Regions from separate parts of the Lactiplantibacillus plantarum genome, predicted to be linked through region 2. Evidence: a T-box and tRNA genes for the amino acid it is inferred to sense, from the RefSeq annotation. Region 2 holds a T-box; the other regions hold tRNA genes.
What was found. The T-box of region 2 lies ahead of E5260_RS06690 (phenylalanine--tRNA ligase subunit alpha). A T-box ahead of a tRNA ligase gene usually reads a tRNA of that ligase, here a tRNA-Phe.
Positions count from the first base shown of each region.

Region 1: it has a tRNA-Phe gene. The T-box ahead of E5260_RS06690 (phenylalanine--tRNA ligase subunit alpha) is inferred to sense a tRNA for this amino acid. The anticodon was not compared.
Region 3: it has a tRNA-Phe gene. The T-box ahead of E5260_RS06690 (phenylalanine--tRNA ligase subunit alpha) is inferred to sense a tRNA for this amino acid. The anticodon was not compared.

Region 1 is NZ_CP039121.1:1,237,138-1,240,384, forward strand. Features, by position in the region: rRNA gene E5260_RS05655 (23S ribosomal RNA) at 1-1,075, shown strand, start outside; rRNA gene rrf (5S ribosomal RNA) at 1,147-1,263, shown strand; tRNA gene E5260_RS05665 (tRNA-Asn) at 1,270-1,342, shown strand; tRNA gene E5260_RS05670 (tRNA-Ser) at 1,361-1,450, shown strand; tRNA gene E5260_RS05675 (tRNA-Glu) at 1,472-1,544, shown strand; tRNA gene E5260_RS05680 (tRNA-Val) at 1,549-1,621, shown strand; tRNA gene E5260_RS05685 (tRNA-Phe) at 1,677-1,749, shown strand; tRNA gene E5260_RS05690 (tRNA-Tyr) at 1,755-1,837, shown strand; tRNA gene E5260_RS05695 (tRNA-Trp) at 1,846-1,919, shown strand; tRNA gene E5260_RS05700 (tRNA-His) at 1,925-1,997, shown strand; tRNA gene E5260_RS05705 (tRNA-Gln) at 2,005-2,076, shown strand; tRNA gene E5260_RS05710 (tRNA-Cys) at 2,099-2,169, shown strand; tRNA gene E5260_RS05715 (tRNA-Leu) at 2,225-2,309, shown strand; gene E5260_RS05720 (phosphoribosyltransferase family protein) at 2,693-3,235, opposite strand; gene E5260_RS05725 (hypothetical protein) at 3,238-3,247, opposite strand, start outside.
Region 2 is NZ_CP039121.1:1,461,775-1,465,021, reverse strand. Features, by position in the region: gene pheT (phenylalanine--tRNA ligase subunit beta) at 1-414, opposite strand, end outside; gene E5260_RS06690 (phenylalanine--tRNA ligase subunit alpha) at 423-1,469, opposite strand; T-box leader at 1,523-1,750, opposite strand; gene E5260_RS06685 (winged helix-turn-helix transcriptional regulator) at 1,797-2,156, opposite strand; gene E5260_RS06680 (HD domain-containing protein) at 2,179-2,688, opposite strand; gene E5260_RS06675 (TrmH family RNA methyltransferase) at 2,789-3,247, opposite strand, start outside.
Region 3 is NZ_CP039121.1:2,056,710-2,059,956, forward strand. Features, by position in the region: gene E5260_RS09530 (antibiotic biosynthesis monooxygenase) at 16-516, shown strand; tRNA gene E5260_RS09535 (tRNA-Asp) at 860-934, opposite strand; tRNA gene E5260_RS09540 (tRNA-Met) at 937-1,010, opposite strand; tRNA gene E5260_RS09545 (tRNA-Glu) at 1,020-1,092, opposite strand; tRNA gene E5260_RS09550 (tRNA-Ser) at 1,112-1,199, opposite strand; tRNA gene E5260_RS09555 (tRNA-Ile) at 1,204-1,278, opposite strand; tRNA gene E5260_RS09560 (tRNA-Gly) at 1,285-1,355, opposite strand; tRNA gene E5260_RS09565 (tRNA-Phe) at 1,368-1,440, opposite strand; tRNA gene E5260_RS09570 (tRNA-Asp) at 1,470-1,544, opposite strand; tRNA gene E5260_RS09575 (tRNA-Met) at 1,548-1,621, opposite strand; tRNA gene E5260_RS09580 (tRNA-Ser) at 1,628-1,717, opposite strand; tRNA gene E5260_RS09585 (tRNA-Ile) at 1,757-1,830, opposite strand; tRNA gene E5260_RS09590 (tRNA-Met) at 1,846-1,919, opposite strand; tRNA gene E5260_RS09595 (tRNA-Pro) at 1,951-2,024, opposite strand; tRNA gene E5260_RS09600 (tRNA-Arg) at 2,030-2,103, opposite strand; tRNA gene E5260_RS09605 (tRNA-Leu) at 2,114-2,199, opposite strand; tRNA gene E5260_RS09610 (tRNA-Gly) at 2,215-2,286, opposite strand; tRNA gene E5260_RS09615 (tRNA-Thr) at 2,303-2,375, opposite strand; tRNA gene E5260_RS09620 (tRNA-Lys) at 2,470-2,542, opposite strand; tRNA gene E5260_RS09625 (tRNA-Val) at 2,547-2,619, opposite strand; rRNA gene rrf (5S ribosomal RNA) at 2,626-2,742, opposite strand; tRNA gene E5260_RS09635 (tRNA-Lys) at 2,797-2,869, opposite strand; tRNA gene E5260_RS09640 (tRNA-Val) at 2,874-2,946, opposite strand; rRNA gene rrf (5S ribosomal RNA) at 2,953-3,069, opposite strand; rRNA gene E5260_RS09650 (23S ribosomal RNA) at 3,141-3,247, opposite strand, start outside.

The DNA.
Region 1 (3,247 bases), 220 kb from region 2:
CTGACGCCTGCCCGGTGCTGGAAGGTTAAAAGGATGGGTTAGCTTCGGCGAAGCTCAGAATTGAAGCCCCAGTAAACGGCGGCCGTAACTATAACGGTCCTAAGGTAGCGAAATTCCTTGTCGGGTAAGTTCCGACCCGCACGAAAGGCGTAACGATCTGGGCACTGTCTCAACGAGAGACTCGGTGAAATTATATTGTCCGTGAAGATGCGGACTACCCGCGACAGGACGGAAAGACCCCATGGAGCTTTACTGTAGCTTGATATTGAGTGTTTGTACAGCTTGTACAGGATAGGTAGGAGCCATAGAAACCGGAACGCTAGTTTCGGTGGAGGCGTTGGTGGGATACTACCCTCGCTGTATGACCACTCTAACCCGCACCACTAATCGTGGTGGGAGACAGTGTCAGGTGGGCAGTTTGACTGGGGCGGTCGCCTCCTAAAAAGTAACGGAGGCGCCCAAAGGTTCCCTCAGAATGGTTGGAAATCATTCGCAGAGTGTAAAGGCACAAGGGAGCTTGACTGCGAGACAGACAGGTCGAGCAGGGACGAAAGTCGGGCTTAGTGATCCGGTGGTACCGTATGGAAGGGCCATCGCTCAACGGATAAAAGCTACCCTGGGGATAACAGGCTTATCTCCCCCAAGAGTCCACATCGACGGGGAGGTTTGGCACCTCGATGTCGGCTCATCGCATCCTGGGGCTGTAGTCGGTCCCAAGGGTTGGGCTGTTCGCCCATTAAAGCGGTACGCGAGCTGGGTTCAGAACGTCGTGAGACAGTTCGGTCCCTATCCGTCGCGGGCGTAGGAAATTTGAGAGGACCTGTCCTTAGTACGAGAGGACCGGGATGGACATACCTCTGGTGTACCAGTTGTGCCGCCAGGCGCATCGCTGGGTAGCTACGTATGGATGTGATAAACGCTGAAAGCATCTAAGTGTGAAACACACCTCGAGATGAGATTTCCCATTCCTTTATGGAAGTAAGACCCCTGAAAGATGATCAGGTAGATAGGTTAGAAGTGGCAGTGCGGTGACGCATGAAGCGGACTAATACTAATCGGTCGAGGACTTAACCAAGTAATTGGTGTTCCGGTGCATATGAAGATATTTGATATTAGCTAGTTTTGAGAGCACAAGTTTCTCAATAGTGTGGTGACGATGGCGAGAAGGATACACCTGTTCCCATGTCGAACACAGAAGTTAAGCTTCTTAGCGCCGAGAGTAGTTGGGGGATCGCTCCCTGCGAGGGTAGGACGTTGCCATGCGATTATTCCGACATAGCTCAGTTGGTAGAGCGCTTGACTGTTAATCAAGATGTCGACGGTTCGAGCCCGCCTGTCGGAGTTATCTACGGTAAGCCATGGAGAGTTGTCCGAGTGGCTGAAGGAGCAGCATTGGAAATGCTGTAAACGGGTTATACCTGTTTCAAGGGTTCGAATCCCTTACTCTCCGTTAGTTAGATATAATAAATATGACCCCTTGGTCAAGTGGTTTAAGACACTGCCCTTTCACGGCAGTAACATGGGTTCGAATCCCGTAGGGGTCATTATGGAGGATTAGCTCAGTTGGGAGAGCGTCTGCCTTACAAGCAGAGGGTCACAGGTTCGAGCCCTGTATCCTCCATCTGATGAGAGTTACTCATCAATAATTTAATAGACTCCATCATGAAGAATGATATGGCTCGGTAGCTCAGTCGGTAGAGCAATGGATTGAAGCTCCATGTGTCGGCGGTTCGATTCCGTCCCGCGCCATTTATGGAGGGGTAGCGAAATCTGGCTAAACGCGGCGGACTGTAAATCCGCTCCTTCGGGTTCGGTGGTTCGAATCCACTCCCCTCCATTCTTTATAGGGATATAGTTTAATGGTAGAACAACGGTCTCCAAAACCGTCGGTGTGGGTTCAACTCCTACTATCCCTGCCATGATGGCGGTAGTGGCGAAGTGGTTAACGCACCGGATTGTGGCTCCGGCACGCGTGGGTTCGATTCCCACCTACCGCCCTTTGATTGGGTTATAGCCAAGTGGTAAGGCAATGGACTTTGACTCCATCATGCGCTGGTTCGAATCCAGCTAACCCAGTTGGGTTTGGGCAATAAATGATGGCGGTATAGCCAAGTGGTAAGGCAGAGGTCTGCAAAACCTTCATCACCGGTTCAAATCCGGTTACCGCCTTTCCTGAAAAGGTTATAATCCTGATCAGATTTATGTTCCATCTAGTTATTATTTTGCCGGCGTGGCGGAATTGGCAGACGCGCTGGACTCAAAATCCAGTTCCCGTTGAGGGAGTATCGGTTCGACCCCGATCGCCGGTACTAAGAGGTTTTCAGGAAGCTCTAAGTACCTTTAAGAAGTCGTTATATCGTTGATATAACGGCTTTTTTGTATTCTTAGAATCATGCGAAAATAGGCAAAATGATTTTTGGGTGAATTTTCCAATTGCAAAGAATAAATTTACAATATTAGCATTGCATGAATATGAACGTAGAAATAGTCTCGTAAGCATCGAAAAGCCCTGTATTAGCATAAATCATGCTAACATAGGGCTTTTCATATTATGGTAGGTCTTTAAAACGAATCCATCCATCTAAAACTTGCTCGTTGCACTCGGTGATAACTGAAGTAGTTGGTTTAAGTCCATGGTGCTTGTTCTGCTTTGTGACTCGCTAGTGAGTTGTAATGTGTTTCTGAACCGCAGCTAGTCAAATAATGGTAACGGTGCCAAAAAATCGATATCTGTTCGTTCGCTGGCGGCGCCTTCTGCTAAAATTGCCATCTGCTTGACCACTTGGGCGCCAGCTTGGTGTAGGAGGGCGTTGGCAGCTGTCAACGAGCCCCCACTGCTAATGACGTCGTCGATAATGATAACGCGCTTATGATTGATTAGTGCGGCGTCAGTACCGTCTAAAACTAGCTGTTGTGGGGTGCTGGTCGTAATTGCGCTTACCGGTTCGATAAGCGGGTGCTGCATGTAATCCTTACGATTCTTACGTAAAACGATAAAGCGAGGGTGGTTTGTGGCCTGGCTTAGTGCCTGGGCTAGCGGAATGCCCTTACTTTCCATCGTGACTAAATAATCAAATTTAGTGGTAGTTAGCCGTTGACTGAGCTGACGGGCAGCATAGCCGGTCAGCTCAGCGTCGCCCAATAGAACGAAAGAGGCGATGCTAGTCGTGGCATTTAATCGAATCAATGGTAACTGCCGTGTCAGCGATCCTAATGTTAACTGATAAGTTTGCATATTTATAACCCC
Region 2 (3,247 bases):
ATCCGCAACTTCTTTTGGAACTAACTTTTCATCAAAACCAAGTTCGTCTAAGGCGCACAGCATCCCATTTGATGGAACTCCCCGCATCTTACTCTTCTTGATCTTAGTGTGACCACCAATCCATGAATTGGGTAACGCCACGATCACCTTTTCGCCAGCCGCAACGTTAGGTGCCCCACAAACGATTTGCAAGGGTTCTGATTCGCCTACGTCCACTTGACAAACGTGGAGATGATCAGAATCTGGATGTGGCTCACACGTTAAGACGTGCCCCACTACAACTTTTTTCAATCCTTCACTGGGACGAATAACACCGTCAACTTCAACGGCCGTCCGTTCAATCTTTTCTGCTAATTCATCGGCCGGAATGTCCAGCTTCAAATAATCGCGTAACCATGTCGTAGAAATTCTCATGTGGACGCCTAACCTTTCTTATAGAACTGTGACAAGAACCGCACGTCATTCAAGTAGAAGTTGCGGATATCGTCAACACCGTATTTCAACATTGCAAAGCGGTCTGGTCCTAACCCAAAGGCAAAACCACCATATTCTTCTGGATCAATGCCAGACATTTCTAACACGTGGGGGTGAACCATGCCGGCACCCAGTACTTCGATCCAACCCGTTTGCTTACAGATTGCACAGCCCTTGCCATTGCAATTAAAGCAAGTTACATCAGCTTCTACGGATGGTTCCGTGAATGGAAAGAAGCTTGGCCGTAGCCGAACATCGAATTGATCGCCAAACAAAGTCTTGGCAACCAGAATTAAGGTGCCCTTCAAATCAGCCATCGTAATATGCTTGTCCACGACTAACCCTTCAATTTGATGAAATTGATGGGAATGGGTTGCATCATCCGTATCACGCCGATAAACGCGGCCAGGTGACAAGACCTTCAGCGGTCCTTTAGAAAAATCGTGATTTTCAAGTGACCGCGGCTGATCAGCAGACGTCTGCGTGCGTAGTAGCACGTCTTTGGTAATATAGAACGTGTCTTGCATGTCACGGGCGGGATGGTCCTTCGGTAAGTTCAACCGTTCAAAGTTGTAGTAATCTTCTTCAACTTCATCACCATCAACAATTTGATAGCCCATTCCCATAAATAGATCTTCCAATTCAGTAATAATCTGGGTAATCACGTGAGGCTGACCTTGTGGAACTTCCCGACCCGGTAACGTCACGTCCAGTTTTTCGGCAGCCAATTGCTCATTAACGGCTGCTTGTTCCAGTTCTTCACGGCGTTCATCAATCGCAGCCTGAATCCGGTCACGAACTTCGTTGGCATAAGCGCCCACCTTTGGCCGTTCTTCCGGGCTTAAGTCGCGCATTCCGCGCAATACTTCTGTAATCGGACCCTTTTTGCCAAGTAAATCAACTTTGACTTGGTTAACCTTTTTCAAAACATCGGCGGATTTAATATCGGCCAAGCCTTGATCGCGTAATTCGGTTAATCGATCTTGTAAACTCATATGCTGCCTCCAATTTTTAGTTGCGTTGCGGACAAAAAAAGACCCCATCCCTGAAAAGGGACGAGGTCATCGCGGTACCACCCTTGTTTGCATAGCAGTCACTATGCACACTCACTACCCGTCATAACGGTCGGGATACCGGAAAATTATTTGTTTACACAAACGCCCAATTTCAGCTCAGAGAGTGAATTCGTCAATCTTGGTCGCCAGGGTGCTTTCAATCGGTGACACCCGTCCCTACGACGCCGTAACTAACTACTATTTCTCGTCAAGGCTTTTATCTACATTGTCAGTTTATGGCAAAGTGCCCTGCACGTCAACCCCGTATTAGGATTCGGCCGGGCTGAACCACTTATCAGACCAGTTATGGACCGTATCCATGACCTGTCGTAAATCTTGCCCCTTCGTAGTCAAGCGATACTCAATCAGGGCAGAGTCACAATGGGTTACCCGACTCACAATGCCGTTTTCTTCCAATTCCTTGAGACGAACGACCAGCACCCGATCACTGCACTTAGGAATCCGGCGTGCCAGATTCTTAAAGCGTTGGGGACCGTCTTCCAGTAAAACATCGATAATTAAACCGTTCCACTTTTTCCCTAGAATTGAGAACGTCTTTTCAAATTTTGGACACAGTTCGAAATCCACGTTGGATTCTGTTACCGTGTCAGCTAGCATTTCTGACATGCAATGACCCCCAATTATTGAATTAACCGGCGGAGACCTTGCCTCGGAACCGATCTAGTTGTTTGGCCACTTTCATACGTAATGGTCCAAAAAATTCATGTTCTGCTTCATAATCATCAACTAAAGAGACGAGCAAACTTTCACGATATTTAGGCACAGCTAAAGTTGCACCAAACATATGCTTCAAAATGATATCTTTTTCCATCGGCGTTAATTTCGTTAACTTTTCAGCGTTACGTAACGCTACCCGCGGATGAATAAATGCGTGCGAGCCGAGATCAAACTTGGTTTCACGCCAGTCATAATAAAACAAATCATGCAATAATCCACCACGCGCCACTGCCGTCGTATTTAGATGCCATTTCTTCGCTAAAACATAACTATCATATGAAACTGCAATCGAATGATCCAATCGATTTGAATGGTGGTGCTGTGTAAACTCAGCAAGCCGCTGAACGGCCGGCTGTGCTAATAAATCTTCGACGATCGCCACGTATTCAGAATCTTGTTGCCACGCATTATTAGTTTTCATCTAAAGCTCCCTTTGCTAATATCTACGGCTATTCTACTAAAAAGCCAGTCATTTTGAAAGTATTTTACCTGGATTTTAGCATTTTCTTACTAATTGTAAGTTAGCGATATAAACCGAACATTAAAACGCCAGCAGCCACGGCTACATTTAACGATTCTGCTTGCCCCTTGATGGGAATGTATAAGTTTTGGTCTGTCCGTGCCAATAATTCCCGACTCATTCCATTACCTTCGTTTCCCATGATCAAGCCAAAACTAGCCGGCGCGTCAATATCTAAATACCGGGCTGCCTGTGGATTTAACTCTGAACCGTAGACTGGTGAACCCTGCGCCTGCAATTGGTCAACCAACTTGTCGAGATCAGTACTAATCAGTTGTAAATGAAACTGACTCCCCTGCATAGCTCGTTCAACTTTGGGTTGATGGATGTCCACCGTCCCGGTACCGAAAGCGACGCCGGCAAAACCCGCAGCATCCGCAGTCCGTACCATGGTTCCAATATTTCCGGGATCTTGAACATTATCGAGCAGTAACCAAGGCCGCGTTAAATCTAATTGTGA
Region 3 (3,247 bases), 590 kb from region 2:
TAAGGAGTGATATTGATGAGTGGAAAGATTGCAGCAACATTTGGGACACGTAAAATTCTAACCATGATCCAACAACAAAATGCTGATCGTGACTTGTTATTAATGCAGGCCAACGCCACTGAAGATCGCTATATGCTACTCGATTTAACCGGCGAAAAAACCGTTTTTTCAAGCCCCGTAACGTATGACGTTTTACTTTCAAAAGGATCAGCTGACTGGCATGGAATGACAAGTTTCATCTTCATTGATTTACCGGAAGAAGAACAAAAAGTCTTTAAATCTAAGTTTAGTAGTTTCCGACACGATTATAATAAGCCAGATGGGCTGAAACATTTTTGGATCTTACGTGAGTCCAAAAATAATTCAGCCTTCGTGATTGTCACAAATTGGCATAGCGACTCCGAATATGCTGTTTGGCTGCGAAGCGCTTCATTCAAGCCATTTGCCAAGTACATCACCTCAGATTACGGCTACCACGAAAGTCGCTATTCATTTGTACGTTCATTAAAATCATAATCATCCGGTATTGGATATTTCAAGTCGCTGCAGTGATTGAACTGCAACGACTTTTTTCATGAATATTACTTTTACTCAACACTGCTAAATCTCATCAGTTGATATATAAGCCTCGTTCACAACATCACATCGCAGTCAGAACCAACATATGTCCCGATCAGTGTGATCCTAAAGAATCTGCCGTCAGCTTTAGTTGAGCAATCGTGAGCCCAATCAGCCATCTGTTGAATGACACCCACCCTATTTACTGATTACAGTGCGCACCTCTTTAGGTGATCTCGTCAAACAGTTAATATTCTGAAAACACAAAAAAACGTCATTCATCAACGAATGACGTTTGTGACGGTCCGTACGAGACTCGAACTCGTGATCTCCTGCGTGACAGGCAGGCGTCCTAAACCAACTAGACCAACGGACCAATTGCGGGAGCAGGGTTTGAACCTGCGACCTTCGGGTTATGAGCCCGACGAGCTACCAGACTGCTCCATCCCGCGATAATATAATGACCCCTACGGGATTCGAACCCATGTTACTGCCGTGAAAGGGCAGTGTCTTAAACCACTTGACCAAGGGGTCATATTTTTAAATGGTACAACGGAGAAGGAGGGATTCGAACCCTCGCACCGCTTGCGCGATCTATACCCTTAGCAGGGGCACCTCTTCAGCCACTTGAGTACTTCTCCAAAATGGGCCTAAATGGACTTGAACCATCGACCTCACGCTTATCAGGCGTGCGCTCTAAACCAGCTGAGCTATAGGCCCAAAAAAAGCGGGTAACGAGAATCGGACTCGCGACAACAGCTTGGAAGGCTGTGGTTTTACCACTAAACTATACCCGCAGAATACAGATATGGCGCGGGACGGAATCGAACCGCCGACACATGGAGCTTCAATCCATTGCTCTACCGACTGAGCTACCGAGCCATTGTAGCCATTTAGAACTATTAACTTAACGGTCCGTACGAGACTCGAACTCGTGATCTCCTGCGTGACAGGCAGGCGTCCTAAACCAACTAGACCAACGGACCAAATTGCGGGAGCAGGGTTTGAACCTGCGACCTTCGGGTTATGAGCCCGACGAGCTACCAGACTGCTCCATCCCGCGATAATAAGGAGGATGAGAGATTCGAACTCTCGCGTGGTTTGACCCACCTGACGGTTTTCAAGACCGTTCCCTTCAGCCAGACTTGGGTAATCCTCCATATGATGTAACTAGGAAATGTCCACTATTAATAGTAGATGGACCTTGTAGGGCTCGAACCTACGACCGGACGGTTATGAGCCGTCTGCTCTAACCAACTGAGCTAAAGGTCCAAGCTCTAATTCCTATCGCGGCAGGGGGAATCGAACCCTCGACCTCCCGGGTATGAACCGGACGCTCTAGCCAGCTGAGCTACACCGCGATGTGTTAAATAATCGTATATGACTACTTAATCGGGAAAACAGGATTCGAACCTGCGACCCCCTGGTCCCAAACCAGGTGCTCTACCAAGCTGAGCTATTTCCCGTTATATGCACCCAGTAGGAGTCGAACCTACAACCTTCTGATTCGTAGTCAGACACTCTATCCAATTGCGCTATGGGTGCTTCATAAAAGTGCCGAGGACCGGGATCGAACCGGTACGGTTATCACTAACCGCAGGATTTTAAGTCCTGTGCGTCTGCCAATTCCGCCACCCCGGCAACACTTTGGAACAAAGCGGAAGACGGGATTCGAACCCGCGACCCCCACCATGGCAAGGTGATGTTCTACCACTGAACTACTTCCGCATAACTATTCAGTTAATGCCGACTAGAGGATTCGAACCTCCGACCCCCTGTTTACAAGACAGATGCTCTGCCAGCTGAGCTAAGTCGGCATGACGATTAACACAACTATAACATCATATCATGCTCAGTTACATAAATCAACAATAACTTTTGTGAAACTATTTAATTATGAGCCGTGAACAATGAGCCGTGACAGTCTCGAACTGTCGACCCTCTGATTAAAAGTCAGATGCTCTACCAACTGAGCTAACGGCTCATGATGGAGGATACAGGGCTCGAACCTGTGACCCTCTGCTTGTAAGGCAGACGCTCTCCCAACTGAGCTAATCCTCCAATTTCGCATGGCAACGTCCTACCCTCGCAGGGAGCGATCCCCCAACTACTCTCGGCGCTAAGAAGCTTAACTTCTGTGTTCGACATGGGAACAGGTGTATCCTTCTCGCCATCATCACCACACTATGTGAAACTAAATATTAAATTGAATAATATCCATTTAACCTTGCGGTTAAATGAGCCGTGACAGTCTCGAACTGTCGACCCTCTGATTAAAAGTCAGATGCTCTACCAACTGAGCTAACGGCTCATGATGGAGGATACAGGGCTCGAACCTGTGACCCTCTGCTTGTAAGGCAGACGCTCTCCCAACTGAGCTAATCCTCCAATTTCGCATGGCAACGTCCTACCCTCGCAGGGAGCGATCCCCCAACTACTCTCGGCGCTAAGAAGCTTAACTTCTGTATTCGACATGGGAACAGGTGTATCCTTCTCGCCATCGTCACCACACTATTGAGAAACTTGTGCTCTCAAAACTAGACAATATCAAATATCTTCATATGAACCGGAACACCAATTACTTGGTTAAGTCCTCGACCGATTAGTATTAGTCCGCTTCATGCGTCACCGCACTGCCACTTCTAACCTATCTACCTGATCATCTTTCAGGGGTCTTACTTCCATAAAG